3 regions of the Paraglaciecola sp. G1-13 genome follow, and region 2 is predicted to be linked to each of the others. Evidence: predicted binding sites of a transcription regulator. Region 2 holds the regulator's gene; each other region holds the start of a gene.
The links. Region 2 encodes LexA, which represses DNA repair genes until DNA is damaged. Its sites were predicted from a motif close to TACTGTATNNNNATACAGTA; they were not measured.

Region 1 (8,285 bases), 200 kb from region 2:
CATCTGCCAAGCCCTCACCATTACCGCATGGCCACAGCTAACGGTCGATCATGTGCGCCAAGTGCTGAATCAGGCTCGTCGTCAAGGGTTGAGCCCACGCAGTATCGCCCTTCGACTATCTGCACTGCGTGGCTATTGCGCTTATCTGGTTGAGCTCGAAGTGTTATCTAGTAACCCAGCCAAGGCGGTACAAGCGCCTAAACAAAGCAGTCCATTACCTAAACAGCTTAATGTAGATGAAATGCATCAGCTGCTAAACTTCGATGATGACTCTCTCCTTGGGGTTCGAGATAAAGCCATGCTCGAGCTAACCTACAGCTGCGGCTTACGTTTAGCTGAGCTGGCCGATTTAAACCTGAAAAGCCTACAAGACGACGGCCAATTAAGGGTCATGGGTAAAGGCAGTAAAGAGCGCATACTGCCCATTGGTAAAACGGCGTTAAAATGCCTTGGCGAATGGTTGAAAGTGCGCGGTGTTTTAGCTGACGGTGATGAGCCGGCATTGTTTTTAAGCAAACACAGAAGACGCATTAGTCATAGGCAAATTGCGAAACGGATGCAGTTGTGGGCCAAGCAGCAGCATTTAGATCAAGATATCAACCCACACAAATTACGCCATTCATTCGCCACCCACATTTTAGAATCAAGCGGTGATTTACGCGGAGTGCAAGAACTACTCGGCCATGCGAATTTATCCACTACGCAAGTGTATACTCATCTGAACTTTCAGCATTTGGCTAGCGTATACGATACAGCGCACCCCAGAGCCAAGCGTCGAAAATAGCATTTCGGCGGATCATTAATGCAAGAAAAGAGGACAGAATCGACAACATGATTTATTACCGTAATATCGGCCAAATTAAGGCCATGACGTTCGATCTCGATGACACCCTTTACGACAATTACCCTTACATCATCCGCGCTGAACACGCCTTGATTGAGTTTTTGGGTAGCTTTGCAGATGACCCATCACACAGCCATCCAGCCTATTGGCGCGACCATAGACGCACCACATTAAAACAAAAGCCTGAGCTTCACAGTGACATGGGCATGTTGCGCCGAGAAGTACTTACCAGCGGCATTCGAGCATTCGGTCACAGCGGCCATGCGCTTAAGAGCGCGGTGGATGAAGCCTTCGACTTTTTCTATTTTGAACGCAGCAATTTTCAAGTGAGTAGTGAAGTCACTGATATTCTGAGCAAGCTAGGGGAGCGCTGGCCATTAGTCGCTATCACCAATGGCAATGTAAACTTAGAGCAAATCGGTATCGCGGATTACTTTCAAAAGAGCTTTCATGCCAGTTTAGCGTTTCCCATGAAGCCCAACAGCGCTATGTTCGATGCAGCTAAGAAGCTGTTAAACCTGCCCGGTGAATCCATATTGCACGTGGGGGATAACCTAGAAAAGGACGTTTTAGGTGCCAAGAAAGCCGGATTCATGAGTGCCTGGTATGCAGATAATCGCCCGATGTCACTTAATAACGAAGACGTTACCGTGTTACCGGATATTCAACTGAAACATTTAAGCGAGCTGTGCGATATAAACTAAGCTCTGCGTCAACACAATACTCGCTCGATAACGGCAACGCCTCATCAGGCGGGTTGCCGATTAATCTTTTCGCTAAACTAATCTTCTAAAACGTTCTGGCGCATAGTTTGACAGGGATTTTGGCAACTTGGCTTGCCCACAATTTTAGCTGGCACACCTGCAACCGTAACGTGTGATGGCACATCCGCTAATACCACACTACCAGCGCCGACCTTAGCACCTGGGCCAATTTCAATATTACCTAATATTTTGGCACCCGCGCCTATCATCACCCCATGGCGCACTTTAGGATGCCTGTCGCCAACTTCATTCCCTGTACCGCCAAGGGTCACAGATTGCATAATCGATACGTTATCTTCAATCACCGCCGTTTCACCGACAACGATACCTGTAGCATGATCAAACATCACGCCTTGGCCTATATATGCCGCAGGATGAATATCCACTGACAACACTTCAGAGCTGCGACTTTGAATAAATAACGCCAATTCATGGCGGCCCATTAACCACAACATATGCGCAAAACGATGCACCTGAATGGCATGAAACCCTTTAAAGTAAAGCAGCACGGTTAAATACGATTTCACCGCAGGGTCGCGCTCAAAGGTTGCTTCAATATCAAACACAGTCGCCTCTACTAACAAGGGCTGGTCGCGATAAGCTTGGTCAAGCATGGTGCGTAAAGCCTTAGCCGACATCACTTTGTCAGATAACTTATTGGACAAAATAAAGCTCAGCGCACCTGCGAAGTCATCTTGCTTTAAAATGCATTCATCTACATAAGTGGCAAGCAAGGGTTCTTTTTCAGTCATCACCTGTGCTTCATTACGAAGCGTTTGCCAAAAATTATTGTCCACGAGTATCTACCTTATGTCTGCATCAGTCGGCAGTGTAATCAGTTGTTATTTTAAAGCCTAATAATGACTAAGAACAAATTCATTAATTGTATAAAAACACAGTATAACTGTTATAATGCGTTCATAATTCTACAGCATTTTTTCCCCCATGGATGTATCTCGACTCTTAGAACAACTCAATGATAAACAACGTGATGCAGTTGCCTCGCCTGCTGCTGACATGCTTATTCTGGCCGGCGCTGGCAGCGGTAAGACCCGAGTGTTGGTGCATCGCATTGCCTGGTTAATGGAAGTAGAAGGCATTGCCCCTTGGGGTATTCTCGCCGTTACTTTTACCAACAAGGCCGCTCGCGAAATGCGCGGGCGTATCGAAGAGTTGCAAGGCAGTGCACTAAGCAATATGTGGATAGGCACCTTTCACGGTATCGCTCACAGACTATTGCGCACCCATTACGCTGAAGCTAAGTTACCCGAAAACTTCCAAATACTCGATTCAGACGACCAATATCGCCTAGTGCGCCGTGTCATCAAGAGTATGAACCTAGATGAAAAGCAATGGGCGCCGAAACACGTTCAGTGGTACATCAATGGCAATAAAGACGAAGGCTTAAGACCTGAGCACATAGATACTCACGGTGACTATAATCAGAAAAAGTTATGTGAAATTTATCAGGTTTACCAGCAAACCTGTGAACGGGCTGGCCTGGTAGATTTCGCCGAGTTATTACTACGCGCCCATCAACTGTGGGTAGAAAATCCTGAGCTACTTAAACATTATCAAACCCGCTTTCGCGCAGTGCTTGTGGACGAGTTTCAAGACACTAACAACATCCAATACGCTTGGCTGCGCCTATTAGCCGCGCCTACCAACAATATGATTATTGTTGGCGATGACGACCAATCAATTTACGGTTGGCGCGGGGCAAATGTGCAGAATATTCAACACTTCTTGCGTGATTACCCTCAAGCAAAAACCATACGCTTAGAGCAGAACTATCGCTCCACGGGCAATATCTTAAAAGCGGCCAATGCCGTCATCGATAATAACCAAGGCCGTTTAGGCAAAGAGTTATGGACCGACGGTGTAGACGGCGAACCTATTTCTTTGTATGCCGGCTTTAACGAGTTAGATGAAGCACGCTTTGCGGTATCGCGCATAAAAGACTGGCAGACTCAAGGTTATGCCCTCAGCGATTGCGCTATTTTGTATCGCAACAACGCCCAATCACGCGTACTCGAAGAAGCGTTATTGCAAGAGTCTGTGGCCTATCGTATATACGGTGGCTTGCGATTCTTCGAGCGTCAGGAAATCCGTGATGCTTTAGGTTATCTGCGTATTATCAACCAACAAATTGACGATGCCGCATTTGAGCGCGTCGTGAATACCCCAACGCGTGGCATTGGCGATAAAACCTTGTCCCAGGTGCGTGAGCAAGCCAAAGAGCATGACTTGTCTATGTGGCAAGCGAGCTTACAGCTACTGCGTGAAAAACGCTTGTCAGGCCGTGCAGCCAATGCGTTACAAGCCTTTGTAGATTTAGTCTTAAAGCTGCAAAAAGACACCACGGATTTACCCTTAGAGCAACACGCTGATCACGTCATCAAAAATTCTGGTTTGTACGCCATGTACAAAGCAGAGAAAGGCGAAAAAGCCCAAGCACGTATTGAGAACTTAGAAGAACTCGTTACCGCGTGTAAGCAATTCGCGCCCCCAGAAGAAGCCGAAAACATGAGCCCCATGTCAGCGTTTCTTGCCCATGCTTCGCTTGAAGCTGGTGACGCCCAGGCCGATAAGCATCAAGATGCCGTGCAGATGATGACCATACACACAGCCAAAGGGCTAGAATTCCCTATGGTATTGTTAGTGGGTGTGGAAGAGGGCATGTTCCCAAGCCAAATGAGCAATGACGAACCCGGCAAAATAGAGGAAGAGCGCCGCCTATGCTACGTGGGCATGACTCGCGCAATGCAAAAACTCTATCTCACCTACGCTGAAAGTCGTCGTGTTTATGGTCAAGACAAATACCATACGCCATCTCGCTTTATCAAAGAAATACCCACAGAATTTATTGAAGAAGTTCGTCTGCGCACCAAAGCGACAGTGTCACGCCCAATGCAAAGTCGCTTTCAGTCTTCAGCAAGTCATACCGCGTTTGACTCTACGGGCTTTAAACTCGGGGAGCGAGTGACTCATCGTAAATTCGGGGAAGGCACTGTGCTTAACTACGAAGGCAGTGGCGAGCACGCCAGAGTGCAGGTGAATTTTGATAATGTTGGCAGTAAATGGTTAGTGCTGTCATTTGCAAAACTAGATAAAATTTAACGCCTTAAGTTTACCCTTTCTGCGAGGTGCTATAAGGTAGCGATACATTTAAGTGCTCCTTAGTATCAGCGGAAAGGTAAAATGGCTTTATGCGCCCAAAAGTCTTGATAATTGACGATAACGAACAAAGCGTAGACGTCATTGCCAGCTTGATACTCAAAGCACAGTTAACCCCAGTTAAAGCGACTAGCCTGACTGCGGCGCAACATATATTCTCGCACTCAGCACCTGAAGATTTTTTATGTGCCATCGTTGATTATCGCCTGCCAGACGCCCCTATCGGTCAAGCGATTGACTTCACCCTAGCCTCATTTTTACCGACCATAGTAACCACCGAATTCTTAGATCCAGAAACCAGAGCCGGTATCTTGAATAAAAACGTCATTGACTACATTCTGAAAGAAAACGAGCAGGTCTATGAGTATTTAAGCGTGTTGCTCAGCCGTTTGCACAAGAATAAGAGTGAAGGTGTATTAGTTGTCGATAACGCAAGAGTCAGCCGTCAGCGCAGCATTTCGCTGTTACAACGCCACAACTTTATGACTCATGAGGCCACCACCGGACAACAAGGTCTCGAGGCGCTCACTCGCTACAGCCATATAAAGTTAGTGATTGTTGCTAATAAATTGCCTGACATGACCGGCATTGCACTGCTCAATGAAATTCGTAAGCGCGCCTCAAAAGACGATATCGCGGTAATAGGCTTGTCAGATCACAGTGACACCGGGGTTTCAGCTCGGTTTATTAAAAGCGGAGCCAACGATTATCTTGCCCAGCCCTATGGCCAAGAAGAATTCTTATGCCGGATCATGCAAAACATCGAATATACCGAAAACATTGAACTGATACGTAGGGCTGCCAATTCTGATTTTCTTACTGGCTTACCGAATCGGCGACACTTCTTCGAACGGGCCGCAGCGGCGACCCAGCTCGTACCGAAATGCCAAACTTTAGCACTGATTGACATCGACCTATTCAAATCAGTGAACGATACCTATGGCCATGATTGCGGCGACTACACCTTACGAGAAATCGCCAAACTGGTTTCATCAACATTTGCGCCGCACATTCCTGCACGCTTTGGCGGCGAAGAGTTTTGTGTGTTTTTACCAAATGTTGATCTGCCCAGCGCTGTACAACTCTTCGAATCGTTTCGTGAGGCATTAGCCCAGCTCACCTTCAAATTTGAAGGCAAAACGTTTCACTGCACTGTGAGTATTGGGCTAACAGCCATCGCTACAGGTGGGGTTAATAGTATGCTGCGAAAAGCGGATGAATACCTCTACCAAGCCAAGGCTGGCGGTCGCAACCAAGTGGTACACGACCCTGTAGAAGAAGTGGTTTAACTTTCCGCTAAGTGGTTAATCATTCATTGGCATTGGTGTTAGACTGCTTTAACGCTTTTCTGACCTTACGATACTGGCGCAGTGAATCATAACTAAACAAACCCAGAGCCAGCCATACGAAAGCAAACATCACGATTTTATTGTCATCTAACGGCTCATCGTAGACCACCGCCGCCAATACAAACATCAAACTTGGGCCAATATATTGAAAAAAGCCTAATGTCGAAAACATGATGCGTTTAGCCGCTGCGGTAAAACATAATAAAGGCGCTGTGGTCACGATACCGGCGCAAATCAGGGTAATGTTAAGTGCCATGTCATTGGTCACCATGTTGCTGTATTCGCCAGCGAACCAAATCCAATATGCAATCGCAGGAAGCAGTAAAAATACACTTTCAATAAGCAAGCCTGGCAATGAATCCACCGCGACCTGTTTGCGCAATAAACCATAGATACCAAATGTGCCAGCGAGTGCAAGAGCCACCCAAGGTAACTGGCCGTAACCGATGATAAAATACACCACACCTGAGAGCGCCAACCCAACCGCGACTTTTTGCAAACGGCGCAAACGTTCGCCCAAAAACAAGCGACCAAGAAACACGTTCAGCAATGGGTTGATGTAATAGCCTAAACTGGCATCAAGCAGGTGGTTATTGTTAATCGCCCAGATAAAGATAAACCAGTTGGCGGCCAGTAATACCCCTGAAATTAAGAGGACCTGCATCACCTTGGGGTTAAGGATCGCCTGCTTGACTTTGTCCACTTTGCCGGTAACGACTACAAGCAACGTGAGTACAATCACCGACCAGATAATGCGATGCATCAATATTTCCATCGCTGGCACTTGGCCTAGCAACTTGAAATACATTGGGGCAATTCCCCACATGGTATATGCCGCTATCGCAAATAAGACGCCCGATTTCACCGCTTTATCATTCATTTCAAGCCCCTTTATCTATCAAGCGCAGGAGTGTGAATTAACTGCCCTGTAAAAGCAACGGGCGCTGTTAGGCTTGCCTACGATTTTTTGTATACACTGAAATAATTCATACCAATTCCGGTCTTGTTTTATCAACAAAATCCATAAGGTAACGCAAGTGATAAACAGAAATATTGGGCTATTAAATCAACTTTTTAACCCTACTTTGGTAAAGCGCTCCGTTTTCACGGCATTAATCGTTGGCGCAATATTAAATGTGATCAACCAGTATGATGGCATATTTGGTCAAGCACCCATTCAGTGGGGGAATTTAATCTTAACGTTTATCGTGCCTTACTTTGTCTCGTCTATTTCCGGTATGTTAACCCTACGCCAGTTCGCAAAGCAGCACGCCTCAAAACCCACATCAGAGTAACCTCACGTTAAAGTTACGGCTCTGCTCTGACGGTTCTCGCTATCGGCGATGGCCATCGGCTGTGGCTTAAGGCGAAGGTAAGTAAATATTGCAAAAAATCCGCCTAAATCAGCTCATAGTGGGTAAATTTTTGCTGTTTAAGCCAGCGTAGTTGCATTCCATTTACGAGTAAATGCGCACAATCTCATGCACTTTCTTGGCGTGACACACCTTATGCTATAAGGCTTAACGCAATATTCGCTGCAAGACTTGGCTAATGCGCCCGTCGCTCACTCATGCCGCGCCGTCCTTTGGTATACATCCTGCAAAGTAGGTCTACTTGTTTCATTTCCCCACGTGGATCCACTCAACCTCAAGGTGTAAGACAGGACGCAAATGGTCGCTTACTTCAAAAGCAAAACAAAACAGTTCATTGAATCTAAAAACATGTATGCAGTGTTAGTCATGGCTTCATTTTTAGAATCTATTATCGTGCCGATCCCGCTAGAAGCCGTGCTCATTCCATTGATGCAGGCCAAGCGTGAGAAAATTTGGTTGTTGGCAACGCTTGCCACTGTAGGTTGCATCTTCGGGGCGGTTATTGGCTACGGTGTTGGGTATTTCCTTTTCGACCAATTCGCTGAACAAATTGCCAGTTGGTTTTCTGATCCTCAGCAATTAGAGAACGTAAAAGCGCAGATGCAACAGCAGGGCTTTTGGTACGTATTGTCCATCGGTATCATTCCCGTGCCATTTCAGATTGCGATGCTAGCCGCTGGCGCAGTGAAATATCCCATCGGCATGTTTCTGTTAGCCACTTTAATTGCACGGTCGCTACGCTATTTCGGATTAGCCTTGTTAGTGAAGCTAACGGGTA
Region 2 (8,285 bases):
CCCTAATGACCTTCTTAAAAACCTTGGGCGAACGCTGGAACATTACTTTGTTTCATTACCGTAACCATGGTGCTGCGGAAGGTTTAGTGCTAGCGGGGTTTGATTTCCCTGATAACGAACGTGCTGATTTTGAGCAACACTTAGGTCAACTCGGCTACCAATACTCTGAAGAAACCGAAAATCCCGCCTATAAGTTTTTCTTATCAGACGTGAACGGTATTTTCAGCTAATAATTTGCGGTTATCGGTTAAAAAAATGCGCTCGGTTAATCACCTAGCGCATTTTTTATGTGCTCAATATTCACTCATTAGCGTATACACGATTTAAATTTGCTGAAGTCGTTGAGTGATCTCAGGCGAAATTAATTCCTCCACACTTGCTAGCAGTGCTTCGCTGGTATCTGAATGCTGCAACTGCCCTTCGCTAGATGCGTTGATTAATTCGTTATCTTTCAAGGCGTGAATGAAAGTAGATAGTACATTTTTGTCGAAAAACTCTGGTGAATTAATGCCATGTAACGCCGCTAAACGCTCTGCAAATTCTCGACTCTGTTTTTCTAAGCGACCACGGCCAATGGTTTGTTCCTTCTTAAGAATGGTCAGCACGGCAGCATAACGTTGCAGGGTTTCTTGAATGCTTCGATTCAGCAACCAGAATGAATAAAACGCTTTGCTAGTGGCAGCGGGCGGGCACAGTGTGTCATCTTCAGCACGCAGTAAACCCATATCGATCATCGTGCTAAGTAAGCGATCTGTATAATTCATTGCTTCTTCGTGGCTCATATAAATAAATAGCTCGCGCTGCAGCAAAGGATATAGCTGGCCAACGAGGGAGATGACTTGCGGCCTTGCCAAGCCTTTATGGGCAAATACAATGGCGCTGACTAAGCCAGGTAGGGCAAACAAATGCAAAATATTATTGCGATAATAGGTCAATGCCACCGCATTTTTGCGTTTTAGGGAGATGATAGTGCCAAAACTGTCTTGGGATACTTCCAGCTTATTTAGCTTTAACGTATTTTCTACCAATGCTTTGCCATCAAGCTCAGGGATGCTAGATAAGTCACTGTAAGGCGCGGCCTTTAACAAGTCTAGGTAGTCGTCAATGGCGCGTTCGAGTTCATCCTGTGCCATTGCATGTTTCTTAGCGGAAAGTAAGCACATGGCGCACAGTGACATACCGCTGACAGCGGCCGCTTGGTTGATTCGGCCCATAACATCATTGGCTAAGGTATTCACGGCAGGGGTTAACCAGCGCGGTTTTTTATCGGGTTCTAAATTTTGTGCTTCACGCCAATCTGGCACTTCGCTATCAAGAAAGTTGCTTAAATTAATTGGATCACCGAAATTTAAAAATCCGTTTCCGTAGTTTTTCAGCTTACGTACCGCGGAGAACACCTGAAAAAAAGATTCTTTCTTTTTGTCTGTGCCTTTGAGCTCTTTCAAATAGCTTGAGACTTCCATTACGTGCTCGTAGCCAATGTATACAGGTACAATACTGACGGGGCGGTTAATGCCTTTAATCAGTCCCTGAAGGGTCATGGCCAACATACCCGTTTTAGGCGGTAGTAAGCGACCTGTTCGACTTCGGCCTCCTTCAGGATAATACTTCACGGAATAGCCTTTGTTGAAAAGTAGCTCTAAATACTCTCTGAATACCGCGGTATACAGCTTGTTGCCGGCGAAGCTGCGACGTAAGAAGAATGCGCCACATTTTCGTAAAATTCCGCCAATCGGCCAAAAGTTGAGATTGATACCCGCAGCAATATGCGGTGTCACTAAACCTTCGTGATAGATGACATAAGTTAAAAGGAGGTAGTCCATGTGGCTTCTATGGCACGGCACGTAGATAATTTCGTGGCCATTTTGCGCTAACGCCCTGACTTTATCGGCATGTTTTACTTCAATGCCGTTGTACACTTTGTTCCATATTTTTGTGAGTAAGCGGTCGCCAATTCTTACTAACCCTTCGCGATAATCTGCGGCAATTTCATCGACATATTTCTTCGCTTTGGCTTGTATCTGGTGATTTGACTGCTTCTTGCTGCGCGCTTCGTCGCTAACTGCTTGGCGAACAGAGTCTGCGCCCAATACTGCGTTATATAATTCTTGTCGTTCGAGTAACATTGGGCCTATGAGATTTTGGCGGCGACGATGAAAGTGCGTGCCCGCTAAGCGGATAAGCTTGTGGCCTATTTCTTCATCACTGCCTTTTAAATCTGCCATGGTACGAGAGGATACAGCCTTGCTGTAACAAACGAAGTTATCTCTACCTAAAAACAGCACAATAAAAAACTTACGTAACCAGTTTGGAGATACCTGGTTGGCGATAATATCTGACCAGCCGGATAGCTTTCGGCCGGGTGCTCTGCCCCAAAAAATGGAAACCGGGACGATTTGCAAGTCTAACTCTGGGTGCTCTCTGTGGATCTGGAACAGACGAGTAACATCATCTGCAATTTTGGTGATCTTCACTTTTCGAGTAAGCAAAGAACGTGGTTGTTGTAAAAACAAACATGCGGGTAATTCCTTACCACCGATTTGCACCGGCTCGGAGGGCTTAGGCAAGCCTAGGGAATTGGTAGACATTTTTAAAGCAAATTGATCAGTGACCGAGTGTGTGCGCAATAGATAAATAATGGGTTTGGTGGTATCGATCCCAAGTTCGGTCGCTATATCTGTAGGAATGCTATTAACTTTAACCAGCCATTTTAGCGGAACAGATATCATTGTCAGCAGCAGTTTATGCAGCCATGCCATAAGAGTGGTACCTAGATAATGAAAGACCTGTATAGGATACCACGTTATTCGGCTTTTCCACCCCGCGTAATCAGTTTACAGGTCAGAGGTCTTATAGAAAATTACCTTTAATAAACAACAAAGAAGAAAAATTTGAGATTTAGCAACGACTGTATATACTCACAGTTAAACTGTATGAAACAACAGGCTGTGTATGCGTCCACTAACTCCCAGACAAGAAGAAGTCTTGCAACTGATTAAAACCACCATGCTAGAAACAGGCATGCCGCCAACACGTGCAGAAATAGCACGGCACCTTGGTTTTAAATCGGCAAATGCGGCTGAAGAACACCTCAAGGCTCTGGCTCGTAAAGGAGCAATTGAGATCTTGCCCGGCACGTCAAGAGGTATCAGGCTCACTGAGCCTTTAGAAGATCAATTAGAAGACCAAGGTTTGCCGCTTATTGGTCGTGTTGCCGCCGGTGAGCCCATTTTGGCTCAAGAGCATGTTGAAATGCATTACAAAGTTGACCCAAGTTTATTTAAACCCAGCGCTGATTTTTTACTTAGAGTTAGCGGCATGAGTATGAAAGACATTGGTATTTTGGATGGTGATTTACTGGCCGTGCATAAAACAACGGATGTGCATAATGGTCAGGTGGTAGTTGCGCGAGTAGATGAAGATGTAACCGTTAAACGGCTTGAGCGAAAAGGTCGACAAGTCGTACTACATGCTGAAAACGAGGATTTCCAACCTATTAAAGTCGATCTAGCGACGCAGCCTTTTAATATCGAAGGTATCGCTGTTGGTGTTATTCGTAATGCTGACTGGATGTAGTTGAACATTTTTTTAGGCAGTTTGCTGTTACATTATTGATCATTTTCGAGCTTCGCAATGGAGTTCGAAAATATTATTTTATTCCATGAAAACATCCCATCTTACCTACCTCATATTGCCTTTTCGCATATCATTTAATCTATGTGTTTGTTACTGAGTTGTTAACGTAACACACTGATAGACTGATTAAAATTTGGTCGATTGAATATAAAATATACAAAAAAACTGGACTACTCCCCCTATTTTGAGTAATGCTTGTTACACGATTAACAAGTCAGTAACAAAACTTGTCGCGTGCTGAACCTTACAATAATAAATTAGAACGTAGAGTTTGATGGTTATCACCACTATTTTACGCGTTTGACAAGCAGGGGGTCGAGTGAAGAAAATTTCGTTGAGTGTAATGGCAATGTTAGGTGCATTTAATTGCAGCACCGCTTTTGCAGATTCAGTGTCCGACTTAGATCAGTACCAATTAAACATGCGCAAAGGTGTGACTGATATCAGCGCCGAGGTATATGACCTACATATGTTGATGTTCATCATATGTGTGGTTATCGCTGTTGGTGTGTTTGGCGCTATGTTCTACTCCATTTTATTTCATCGTAAATCTCGTGGGGCTAAGCCTGCAAACTTCCACGAGAGTGTTAAAGTTGAAATCGCTTGGACCGTCATCCCTTTTATTATCCTCATTGTAATGGCTATCCCTGCAGCCAAAACGTTGATCGCTATGGAGGATGCCAGTGAACCGGAAGTGACGGTGTTGGTAACAGGGTCACAATGGAAGTGGCACTACAAGTACATGGATAACGACGTCGAATTTTATTCTCGCATGGCAACTCAAGCCGATGAGATTACAGGTAAATTAGACAAGGGTGTTAATTACCTCTTAGAAGTAGACCAACCTTTGGTGATCCCTACCGATAAACGTGTGCGTTTTCTTATTACCTCAGACGATGTTATTCATTCTTGGTGGGTACCAGACTTCGCAATCAAGCAAGACGCTAATCCAGGTTTTATTAATGATGCTTGGGCTAAGGTCAATGAACCGGGTATTTACCGTGGGCAGTGTGCTGAATTATGCGGAAAGGATCACGGGTTCATGCCGGTTGTGGTTATCGCAAAAGAGCCCGCCGAATATGATAAGTGGATAGGCGAGCGTCAAGCCATCCAAGAACAGGCAAAAGCTGAAGAGCAAAGATTACTAGCAATGAACATGAGCAAAGAAGAGCTCATGAGCAATGGTCAAAAAATTTACAATTCTGCATGTGCAGCCTGTCATATGCCTAATGGTGAAGGGTTGCCAGGGGTATTCCCAGCATTAAAAGGGAGTGACATTGCGCTGAACGATATGGCTGCGCATATTGATATCGTGCTTAACGGTAAATCAGGTACCGCAATGGCCGCCTTCGCTAAACAGTTAACAATGTCAGAACTTGCCGCAGTGATTACCTATGAGCGAAATGCGTGGGGTAACGATACGGGTGATCTAGTTCAGGCGAAAGACATTAACGCTGCATTAAACGGGCAGTAGGGAGACGATCATGAGCACAGTAACCGACACGATCCATCACGAAAACGATCATCACGAGCATCATGCGCCTCCTTCTGGTATTAAGCGCTGGTTGTACACGACAAACCACAAAGACATAGGCACGCTGTACCTTTGGTTCGCATTTATCATGTTCTTAACCGGCGGCGCGATGGCGATGGTCATTCGGGCGGAATTGTTTCAGCCGGGCCTGCAGATAGTTGAGCCTAACTTTTTCAATCAAATGACCACAGTTCATGGCTTGATCATGGTGTTTGGTGCTGTTATGCCCGCTTTTACAGGGCTAGCTAACTGGTTAGTGCCTATGATGATTGGCGCGCCAGACATGGCTTTGCCTCGCATGAACAACTGGAGCTTCTGGATCTTACCCTTTGCGTTCTTGATTTTACTGTCTTCGTTATTTATGGAGGGGGGCGGCCCTGCATTTGGCTGGACGTTCTACGCTCCTCTATCAACTACGTACAGTGGTGACAGTACTGCTCTGTTTGTTTTCTCGGTACATATCATGGGGATTTCATCCATTATGGGGGCGATTAACGTCATAGTGACGATCTTTAATATGCGCGCCCCAGGGATGACATGGATGAAAATGCCGCTCTTTGTTTGGACGTGGCTGATAACAGCATTTTTGCTTATTGCGGTCATGCCTGTATTAGCCGGCGCAGTGACTATGGTGTTAACAGATAAGTTTTTTGGTACTAGCTTCTTCGATGCCGCAGGTGGCGGCGACCCCGTGATGTTCCAGCATATTTTCTGGTTCTTTGGGCACCCTGAGGTTTACATCATGATACTGCCCGCCTTTGGCATTATCTCGCAAATAGTACCGACCTTTGCACGCAAACGCTTATTTGGCTATGCCTCTATGGTGTACGCCACGGCATCTATTGCATTGCTGTCGTTTATCGTCTGGGCTCACCATATGTTTACGACTGGGATGCCGGTTTTTGCTGAGATGTTTTTCATGCTAGCCACCATGCTGATATCTGTGCCCACCGGTGTGAAAGTATTTAATTGGGTAGCAACCATGTGGCGAGGCTCCATGAGTTTTGAAGTACCTATGTTATTTGCTCTAGCGTTTATCGTGCTGTTCACGATAGGTGGTTTATCTGGCTTGATGCTGGCGATAACGCCTGTGGATTTCCAATACCATGATACTTACTTTGTTGTTGCGCATTTCCATTACGTATTAGTGACGGGCGCCATCTTCTCAATTATGGCGGCGGTATATTACTGGCTACCCAAATGGACAGGAAAAATGTTTGATATTACGTTAGCTAAATGGCATTTCTGGTGTTCATTAATTTCTGTAAACGTATTGTTCTTCCCGATGCATTTTGTTGGCTTGGCCGGTATGCCAAGACGTATTCCAGACTATGCATTGCAGTTCGCTGATTTTAATAAATGGATAAGCTTAGGTGGATTTGCGTTTGGTTTATCTCAATTGATTTTCTTAGCGTTACTTATCAAGGCATGCCGTAAACAAGGTGACCCGGTAAGTGACCAAGTTTGGGAAGGGGCAGAAGGTCTAGAATGGGAAATACCTTCACCTGCTCCGTATCATACGTTCGAAACTCCGCCTGTTATTAAATAGGCGGTACAGGAGCATATTATGTTGCTAGTCAAAAAGAGGTTTTCCAAGACGCGACTTTTGAAGCGTTCTGTTGCATTTACTTTCGGCTTAATTGCGTTTGGCTTTTGCAATAGCTTGCAAAGTGATGCTTATTTTCCTCTCAATGATACCGTGCATTTCGCATTACAAAGTGAATATACCAATGCGCAGTACGCTCAGCAGGGTCTGGCTCAGTCTTACTCAGGGATGTTCTGGCACTCGCTATGACAGACAACAGGCAAGAGCCTAATACGTCAGATGCTGCCAGTGCTGAAAAGCCGAGCAGTCATGGCAAGATGGTAATTAAATTACTCGCTATCGTATTGGGGATGTTTGGTTTCGGTTTTGCATTAGTGCCTCTTTATGATGTGTTTTGTGATTTAACTGGGTTAAATGGTAAAACGGCTAACTCCGCGGCGGTTTATGAGGTCATGGAAATCGATGAGTCTCGCACTATAACCATCGATTTCATCACACGAACCAATACCGGTATGGCGTGGCAGTTTGAAGCAGAAAAACGTCAAGTCCGGGTTCATCCGGGGCAGATGAATGAAATTAATTTTACTGTTAAAAATCCGACTGCTCACCCTGTTGTCGGTCAAGCTGTACCTTCGGTTTCACCTGGTACGGCGGCGTTATTTCTAAACAAAACAGAATGCTTCTGTTTTGAGCAACAGGTTTTGCAAGCAGGTGAATCAGCGGTTATGCCCATGCGGTTTTATGTGGACCCACAGTTACCTGAAGACATTACCTATTTTGCATTGCAATACACCCTGTATGACGTCACGGCGACAGCGGGTGATCTTGTAATGAATAGTGGTCAATAGGAGAACGAATAATGGCTCAGCCAGATTATGAAAAGTATTATGTTCCGGATAGCAGTCCTTGGCCGATAGTGGGAGCCATTGCATTATTTTTAATTGCCGTTGGTGCAGGTAACTTTGTGATTGAACAAACCAAAGGCACGTCTGGTTACGGTGGATATATTCTGACAGCTGGTTTTGCGACTCTGATATTTATGTTGTTTGGTTGGTTTAGAAATCAAATTCATGAGTCGATGAGTGGCTTATATAGCGATCAATTAGGACGCTCATATCGACAAGGTATGGCTTGGTTTATCTTTTCTGAAGTCATGTTTTTTGCAGCATTTTTCGGTGCGCTTTTTTACGCTCGAATGATTTCAATACCTTGGCTAGGTGGCTCTGGCAACAACGCCGCTACAAATGAAGTGTTATGGCCTGCATTTCAAGCAATGTGGCCGCTGGTGCAAACCCCTGGCGGCACAGAAACAGAAGCCATGGGCTGGTATGGCCTACCTCTGATTAACACCGTCATCTTATTAATTTCATCCGTTACTTGTCATTTTGCGCATGTGGCACTTGAAGAGAATAAACGTGGCCGCTTGAAACTTATGCTTGGTATAACTGTGCTGCTTGGAGCGATTTTTATGTCGTTGCAGGTTGAGGAGTATATTCATGCTTATCAAGAAATGGGACTAACCCTGCAATCGGGTGTGTATGGCAATACCTTCTTCTTATTAACCGGCTT
Region 3 (8,285 bases), 800 kb from region 2:
CGATTTCGGTAAAGTCACCTTGAGCAAGCCTTTTTTGAACTCGGCTTTTATTGCATCTTGGTCAACGCTTACCGGTAAACTGAAACTGCGTTGAAAGCTACCGTAGCTGCGCTCCATAATGTGAATGTTGTCGTCCTTGTCAGCTTCATTTTCGTAATTCTTCTGACCGCTTAAAGTCAAGATGCCGTCGGATAAATCTAAGGTAATGTCGTCATTATCAAGGCCGGGCAACTCGGCGGTTAAGGTATACGCTTTTTTGTTCTCAGTGATATCAACCTTTGGATCCACAAAATCTAGTTTGCTTTCGCCCTTTGCTGGTGTCTCTCGTACGAACGGAAAATGCGAACTGAAGTTTTGCACAAAATCATCCAGAAAATGTTGGCCAAACAAATGAGGAAACTGGCCGGAAGGTTTTTTGTCAGTAGAACGATTCGTTAAGTTGATATTACTCATCATCAATCTCCTATCAAAAATTTGAATGGGGTTGGCTGATAAGCTTGCTAACACGACATCGCCTATCAGCTCATAAAATTAAACTCGATTTTATTGATCCTCATCTTGATCCAGATCAATATTCATTGTTGTTTTATTGAGCGCTTGTAAATCATTATAAAAACACAGGATGAATGATTAGATTGGAAGGATGGAAGGATGGAAGGGGATTAAGGGGATAAGGGGATAAGGGGATAAGCAGCGAGCATAAATTGAGACCGTTTTTGATAAAACGTTACCTTTTAGTACTAAGCGTTGGGCTTTGCCTGAAAATAAATGTATAAGTAACACTGCTTCACCCAGAGCCAATATACCGAGTGCCGCCACCTAAAACCCTGACCTGCCCCATGAAATTTAAGTAATGTCTTAATGCAATATGTTTGCGAAACTTGTGTCAAATACCTTGAAAAATGAACTTGCGAACAGACTTGGTAAAGTGGCCATACATATAAACGCTAACTGACAATATCAACAATTTTTTCTCTCAAAGAGAGACTTGAGATGAAGTAAACGGTTTAATGTCATTTAAGAAGTCATTTGGTTTTACTAAATATCCCGCCGAAGTGGCAGAGCGGTTAAACCGCCGACATTTATGACTAAAAATCTTCAGTGATTTATCGACCATAGAATGACAATATATACAGGTCGTAAACAGTCATAAGCCAAAAGAGCGAAAAGCAAAGAGTACGTAATGAACGCGTTAATTGAAAAAGACATTCAGACTATCCAGTCTATAGAAGCTGTGCCGCATATAATGAAGATGCTGTCAGATGCCACCGGATTGCGCTTCATTTGTATTGCACGGGTTACAGATGAGAAGTGGACGACCTGCGCGGTATTCGATCAAGTTAACTTCAACCTTCTTCCTGGTGACGAGCTTGATATATCAACCACCTTTTGCATTCAGGTAAAAAGGTCAACTCAGCCGATTGTTATTGAACATGCTTTAAAAGATGATCACTACAGCAAAAGCGAAATTCCAATCATGTATGGGTTTGAAAGCTACTTTTCGTTTCCCATTTACAATAAAGACGGTGATTTTTTCGGCACGCTGTGCGGTTTAGATCCCCTACCGATAAAGTTGAAAACGGTTGAGATTCAACAACAAATTAAGTCATTCGCTGAGTTGATTTCTCGCCAGATTGAAGTTGACGAACAGCTTATCACTGCCCAATCCGAGTTATTCAACGAGAAAGCAGCGGCCAAACTTCAAGAGCAGTACATTGCCATTCTAGGGCACGACTTAAGAACGCCATTATCTGCTTTGACTATGGGGGTCAGTTTTTTAAAAGATCAAGTAACGGACGCCACCTCTCAAAAAATACTCGCACGCATGGACAGCAGCGCAACAAGAATGAAACGCTTGATTAGCGATGTGATGGACCTAACCCGAGGTAAAATGGGTAACGGCATGCAGTTAAACGTTAAGACGGTGAACAACCTAGAAGATATTCTTACCCATACCGTTGATGAGCTCTCTGGGCTGCACCCCCAGCGTGAAATACAGACTCACATTGATATTAAGGGCTCGGTTAACTGCGACCCTGAGCGAATCGCCCAGTTGCTATCTAACCTGTTAATCAACGCCATTGTGCATGGCGATCCACAGCAAGCTATTGAGGTGACATCACAGATAGAGAGCGGACTATTCTCACTGAGCGTGAGTAATGGCGGCGAGCCAATAAAACCAGAGGTGATTGATAAACTGTTTCAACCTTTTTGGCGCAATGAAAGCAACAAGCAAACCGGCGGCCTAGGTTTGGGTTTGTTCATTGCTTCCCAAATCACCTCTGCTCATGACGGTACATTATCCGTTTGCTCAGACGACAGCAGAACGACGTTCACGTTTCAGGCAACTATTGGCATGAATGCGCTTGAAGGTTAGTGAATGATGATGTCTAGCGCGTCTGTTGTTTTTTCTGCTTTTTATTAACTCACCTGTTAAAACGACTAACAAATCTTGAATAGGGCTGTCATCAGCCCTGCCCAATACGACTTGATAAAGGCATATCGTGCCGCCCCCATGTATTACACTGGAATGCCATTTTGACTCCCAGATAAAACTAAGAGAAAACCTGCTCAAAGCACGAGAGAAAATTCAAGCGACCTAGCTAACGCTTTCAAAACGACACGGCGTAAGCAACACCAATATAAAACGTATCCAATCAACGCTATAAACACGAGCCTAAAAGAAACACTGTAAACTCGATAGGTGACACTGCGCCCTACCCTATCTTTGAAACTAGCAGAGCGATAGCCAAAAAGGGATAACGTCGCTATTAAAATGCGCTTGAAGCTCCCCTAACAAACACATTTCATAACTACCTAAACCTAGGCGCTTGCCTAACAACTGACTTAGCGCGCCCCTGCCTTCTCAGCGCTCAATATTCCTGTCAAAACCCCCAATCAGCCTGATTTAAAGTACTTAAATTCTTGTTGTTGGAATATCCACCTTGAAGTCGGTCTGAGCTATTACGAGATTTTAAATACGGATGTATTTGTAACTTTGTTGAAAGTGAGTTCGGTTGCAAAGGTGTTGAAAAAGAATGTGTATAACAGGCCCTTTAGGTTAAGGGCTGTGATGGGGTAAGCAGTGATAGGGTCTGAGTACTTTTTGCGGCAACCGTCTCGCCTATTAAAAAGCATTATGCCCCTTTTTATTAATAATCCTTTTAATTTAGAATGCAAATTGTACTGTATATTTATACATGATATAAACACTAAGATAATTTGAAAACTAAATAACTGATACACACGTGTTGTTTCATCATTTCTGACAGAATCGACCGCTTTTGTGTATTTGCTAAGAGAAAGTAATAATCTGCGATGCATGACAAACTGATTCAAAAACTCGAAATCCTCTCAGATGCAGCTAAGTACGATGCATCATGTGCAAGCGGTACGGCTGGTAAACGCAAGGCTGGGAAAACTGATAAAACGGGCATTGGTTCGCTTACTGGCGGTACAGGAATATGCCACAGTTTTACCCCTGATGGGCGCTGTGTCTCTTTACTAAAGATACTAATGACGAACTACTGTATTTACGATTGTCACTATTGTATCAATAGAGTATCAAGCAGTGTTCAACGTGCTCGTTTCACTGTGAAAGAAACGGTAGATTTGACACTGAATTTTTATAAGCGCAACTACATCGAAGGCTTGTTTCTTAGCTCAGGTATCGTCGGTTCCCCAGACCTTACAATGGAAAGCATGGTACGTATTGCAAAGTCGTTACGTATCGATCACGGGTTCAAGGGGTATATACACCTTAAAACAATTCCCAATGCCTCGCCGGAACTACAGGCTGAAGCGGGTTTATATGCCGACAGGCTAAGCATTAATGTAGAAATGCCGACCCAGCCTTCATTAAATAAATACGCGCCAGAAAAAGATCTCGGCGCTATCCATAGTTCGATGAATACTCTAAAAGACAAAATAGCCGAGCATAAAGTAGACAAAACGCATACCGGTAAACGTCCTCCTCGCTTTGCCCCTGGCGGACAGTCTACTCAAATGATCATAGGGGCCGATGGCTCAAACGATAAAGTCATTTTGGGAACGAGTGTTAAACTTTATAGCCAACAGAAGCTACGCCGCGTTTATTACTCTGCCTTCTCGCCAATACCAGATGCGTCTGAGGTTTTACCGCTCAAGCCAGCGCCTTTGATCCGCGAGCACCGTCTTTATCAGGCTGATTGGCTATTGCGTTTTTATGGCTTTAATCTTGATGAAATCTTGCACGATGACATGCTTGATATGGACCATGACCCTAAACTCGCGTGGGCATTGCGCAATCGTCATGTATTCCCAATTGATTTGAATAAAGCCGACAAACTAATGTTGTTACGAGTACCTGGTCTTGGTGCGCGCACCGTACAAAAAATTGTAGCGATCCGCCGTTATACAAAACTTAACTGGATGGATCTCACTAAAATGCGTCTGCCATTACAAAAGCTAAAACCTTTTATTACTGTGAATGATTACTCACCTGCAATTCACTTACTCGATAGCAATAATTTTGAGCTGCAGTTCAAACAGCCGAAACAGTTTGAGCTCTTCGGCGCCTAAATAAAGTAGCCTCAACATGAAAACAATTACCATCACTTCCGTGCCCGGCTATAACGAGTGGCGCAAAGCATCAAGAGAATGTTTAGCGCAAGCTATCTCCCCTGAAAACATTATTTGGCAAACGTCAGAGTCAATACAGGACGACTTGTTTGGGCATCCTGAAGAGAGTATTGCGGCCCCTAAAGGGCAGATGAAACACACTATTCCCAAGTCAATACTAATGCTTTTTAAATATGCGCTGTGTCATCGAGATGCAAGCCGCTTTGCACTGTGTTATCGGGTTTTATGGCGCGTTATTTTCGAGAACAAAAACCTTATTCAGCTAAAAACTGACGAAGATATAATGCAGCTTGTTACCTTAGCCAAAGCGGTAAAACGTGATGCGTACAAAATGAGTGCTTTTTTAAGATTTAGAGAAGTTGCGCTTGACGGACAAGAGCATTTTATCGCTTGGTATGAACCCGAGCATTTCAGCTTAGAGGTTAAACTCGACTTCTTCCAAACTCGCTTTAAAAATATGCGCTGGTCGATACTGACGCCTTATCGGGCTGCTCATTGGGACACTGAAAAGTTAGTGTTAGAAGATAATCCCGACCCGAGTGTGTGTCCTGATGAAGACCGTATCGAAAAATATTGGCTCACTTATTACACTAATATATTTAACCCCGCCCGTATCAAAAAGAGCGCGATGCTAAGCTCAATGCCCAAAAAGTACTGGAAGAATATGCCTGAAACAGCACTAATTGACGATATGATTCGAAATTCAGATGCAAGAGCTCGCAAGATGATAACAGATGGGAATAAACGCTAAGTTCGATGATATGTATAACAATTTGAGTTCTTCGATAGCGTTGGATTTCGGGCGATATAATGACGTGATATAAAGAGAGGTGATATAAAGACGCCATAATAAGGATGGTCAATTTTAAGCCTAAACGACACTCGATTTATGTCTCATAACGAACACATTCCCTACACATCTTGTAGCCTAGCTTCTTACCTAAAGGCTGACCTTAAACGCCATTTTTTCCTCAAAGCACAGTATTCCAGTAAAAATCCTCAATTGACCTGACTTAAAGTCCTCAACTCTTCTTGTAGGAAACTCCACCTTGAAGTAGGTGAGATTTAATAAGTCGTTTTAACTATGGGTGTCTCTGTCAGTTGATCAAAAGAAGAGAGTCCTTTACTTGAGAAATATTTACAATATTACCCGTAAGATAGTTAGCGAATTTTTGCTAAAGCGATTGTGATGACGCAAAAACACATTTTTCTTTTTCGTTGTAATCAGCCTACAAGCTGTATTACAACTGCAACTCGAACAATAACGTCAGAAATTGACAAAGTAGGTCTATGGTTTGCACTGAAATATTAACTCACAATCTGAAGGGGTACATTATGAGCAACAAACAATTTATCACGAACGTAGGTATTGGACTTGCCGCCGCATCGGCAGGGATTCTAGCAAGAAAAACACTACAAAAATCGTGGGAAAAGGTGACTAACGAACCCACCCCGAAAGACAAGGAAAGTGAAAACACTGACCTTAAAGAGGCTGTAACGTGGGCAGTAGTGTCAGGCATTGGTGCTGGTCTTGCTAGAATGGCGGTTCAATATGTAATCGACAAACGCCAGTCAAAATAACGCGATGAAACCCTTAGCCTTTAAGGTACAGGCACTTACAAGATGCATCTAACCAAGACAGGCATGTTTCTTTGCTCAGTGTACTAGCCCAGAAATACGTTTTTAACCGGCCAATTATGCCTGTCTCAATAGTCTTCAGTAAAAATCCTCAATCGCTCTGACTTAGAGTATATCAACCCTTCTTGTAGGAAACTCCACCTCTAAGAGGAGTGAATTATTACGAAATTTTAATTATGGATGTCAATTTCAGTTAGCAAGTTGTTAGTTTGCTCGCTGGTAACGAATTCGGCACCAGCCTACTTTATCAGGTATCGACTCACAACCAAGAACCTCCCAAATTCCTACTTCTTCGAGTTCGCGTTTCTCCTCTTCACACCTTTCACAGGGTATGTCTTTTGTATACTCCATTTTATCTTCCTTAAGTGAGGCCACAAACTAAAGAGCGATGTGCTTCAAGCACAGCTGAATAGGTGTTTTTACTACCATCAACGTTAGCTATGCCTGCGAAATACAGCTTTAATGCCTCTTGCCTGTTGGCTGATGTTTTATCCGATTCATAGGTCTGCCACTTTTCGTTTATTTCGCTTTCCAAACCATTCAAAAGATTTGCAGCAGAGGCAGCTTCTATGACTTGCGGCCATTTTTCATCGGCGAGAAAAGATGCACATTTTAATGTGTGTAGCGCTGATTGATTTTGTCTTGCTAACTCTTCCCGATATTTTGCAATCGAGTTTTGAGCTTTATCCTCAAATCCACTTTGAATAAAGCCTTTTGTTGCCATAATTTTGGCCGCGGTGCCAGTAGCAAAATATTGACCAACTTTGAGGCCCGCGGGGTTAGGGTCTATTGCAGTTCCTGCTGGAATAGTAGTATCTATACTGGCAATCACTGAGGGGTAAACGTCAACTTCCTCATCTCCATCGCCACTCGAACCTAAAGGAATGTAGGATGCTTCTATACGTTTATATCCGATATTTATTGATGGATTATCTTGTGTTATCCCTATTTTAAAGCCGAGGTTAGTGCTAGTTCCAAAAAACATCCCCTCTTTTTCACCTTTTAGTTCTTCAGATTCATCGGTGGTGTAGTTGTAATTTGTAGCACGAGATGTAACTAAGTTTGCCGCAACTCCTGTGGCATAGAGCTGTTGGACTTGCGGAGAGAATAAACCTCCATCAGTTCTAATTGATGAAACTACAGGAGGTAGCGCACCATTCTCATAGGCTGGTGCTAAATACCCCTCAACTCTGCTATAGCCGACATTAACCTCTGCTGGCGTTGTTTCTATTTCCGCAATACTGAGTGATGTTTTAGTTATAAAGACAACTTCTTCTGTTGATGTACATGCTACTACCGTCCCTAACAAAATTAGAATTGCTGTAAGCTTATTGATTCTCAGGAATCTCATTTTGACTTTCCTTTATATTGTCCATTAAGATCAAGACGTCGTTTTTTATCTTTATCGTTGTTTCTTTTGTGTAGCCTAGACCAATACCAGTGCTTATAGGGTTAGTACTGAAAAGAATTCCAACGTTCGATAATTCAGCCAATTGGCCTCCGGTGTCTTCGTCGCCCTCATCGATATCAAGGGTTAAATCTACAAATCCAATAACGCGCTTTTTTCCTTCGTCATTTACGAAACTTACCGCGCACCCTGAAGTATTCAATAAAACAACGAATAGCAGGCATGAACATATATTCCTTTGGTAACTATTGGCCAAGTAGACATTGAGGTTATACATTGATAAGCGAGTTTATAACTGGCAACTTGTTAGTGAAGTGACCGTTCTGTGGGATTTTCGGTCGATAGAAAGCTTGGCTAGACATTTAAAACTCCTTTTTAAATTGAACACAATCCTCGTGTTTATTAAACGTATAGATTAAAAAATAGTCAAATTTTCTTAGGGCTGATTACATAGGAAATGGGTGTCTGAAGTTTTTACTTTCTAAGTTAAGGCCACTCAAGCCCATGATAAATATAAAAATCACCTATGATAATAATCCCTGAAACATCAAAGCACACTAGTATCAAGAAACGGATTCACACCATTAAAAAGCAACGGTCACAACCAGCGTTTTAATGC

Region 1: the regulator LexA is predicted to act here: its motif matches at 2,490-2,509, upstream of uvrD (DNA helicase II).
Region 3: the regulator LexA is predicted to act here: its motif matches at 3,185-3,204, upstream of AC0L6N_RS16280 (putative DNA modification/repair radical SAM protein).

Annotation. Positions count from the first base shown of each region.
Region 1 covers NZ_CM147903.1:4,433,700-4,441,984, forward strand. The annotation lists gene AC0L6N_RS18835 (tyrosine recombinase XerC) at 1-784, shown strand, start outside; gene AC0L6N_RS18840 (HAD-IA family hydrolase) at 832-1,548, shown strand; gene cysE (serine O-acetyltransferase) at 1,626-2,405, opposite strand; gene uvrD (DNA helicase II) at 2,554-4,728, shown strand; gene AC0L6N_RS18855 (GGDEF domain-containing response regulator) at 4,818-6,074, shown strand; gene rarD (EamA family transporter RarD) at 6,094-7,014, opposite strand; gene AC0L6N_RS18865 (hypothetical protein) at 7,172-7,429, shown strand; gene AC0L6N_RS18870 (YqaA family protein) at 7,805-8,285, shown strand, end outside.
Region 2 covers NZ_CM147903.1:4,636,269-4,644,553, reverse strand. The annotation lists gene ilvA (threonine ammonia-lyase, biosynthetic) at 1-230, shown strand, start outside; gene plsB (glycerol-3-phosphate 1-O-acyltransferase PlsB) at 324-2,759, opposite strand; gene lexA (transcriptional repressor LexA) at 2,953-3,576, shown strand; gene coxB (cytochrome c oxidase subunit II) at 3,986-5,110, shown strand; gene ctaD (cytochrome c oxidase subunit I) at 5,121-6,719, shown strand; gene AC0L6N_RS19720 (hypothetical protein) at 6,738-6,965, shown strand; gene AC0L6N_RS19715 (cytochrome c oxidase assembly protein) at 6,962-7,564, shown strand; gene AC0L6N_RS19710 (cytochrome c oxidase subunit 3) at 7,576-8,285, shown strand, end outside.
Region 3 covers NZ_CM147903.1:3,838,841-3,847,125, forward strand. The annotation lists gene AC0L6N_RS16270 (Hsp20/alpha crystallin family protein) at 1-456, opposite strand, end outside; gene AC0L6N_RS16275 (GAF domain-containing sensor histidine kinase) at 1,184-2,377, shown strand; gene AC0L6N_RS16280 (putative DNA modification/repair radical SAM protein) at 3,319-4,560, shown strand; gene AC0L6N_RS16285 (TIGR03915 family putative DNA repair protein) at 4,577-5,371, shown strand; gene AC0L6N_RS16290 (DUF4235 domain-containing protein) at 5,956-6,201, shown strand; gene AC0L6N_RS16295 (hypothetical protein) at 6,463-6,609, opposite strand; gene AC0L6N_RS16300 (hypothetical protein) at 6,620-7,609, opposite strand; gene AC0L6N_RS16305 (hypothetical protein) at 7,587-7,868, opposite strand; partial or broken gene AC0L6N_RS16310 (transposase) at 8,205-8,285, shown strand, end outside.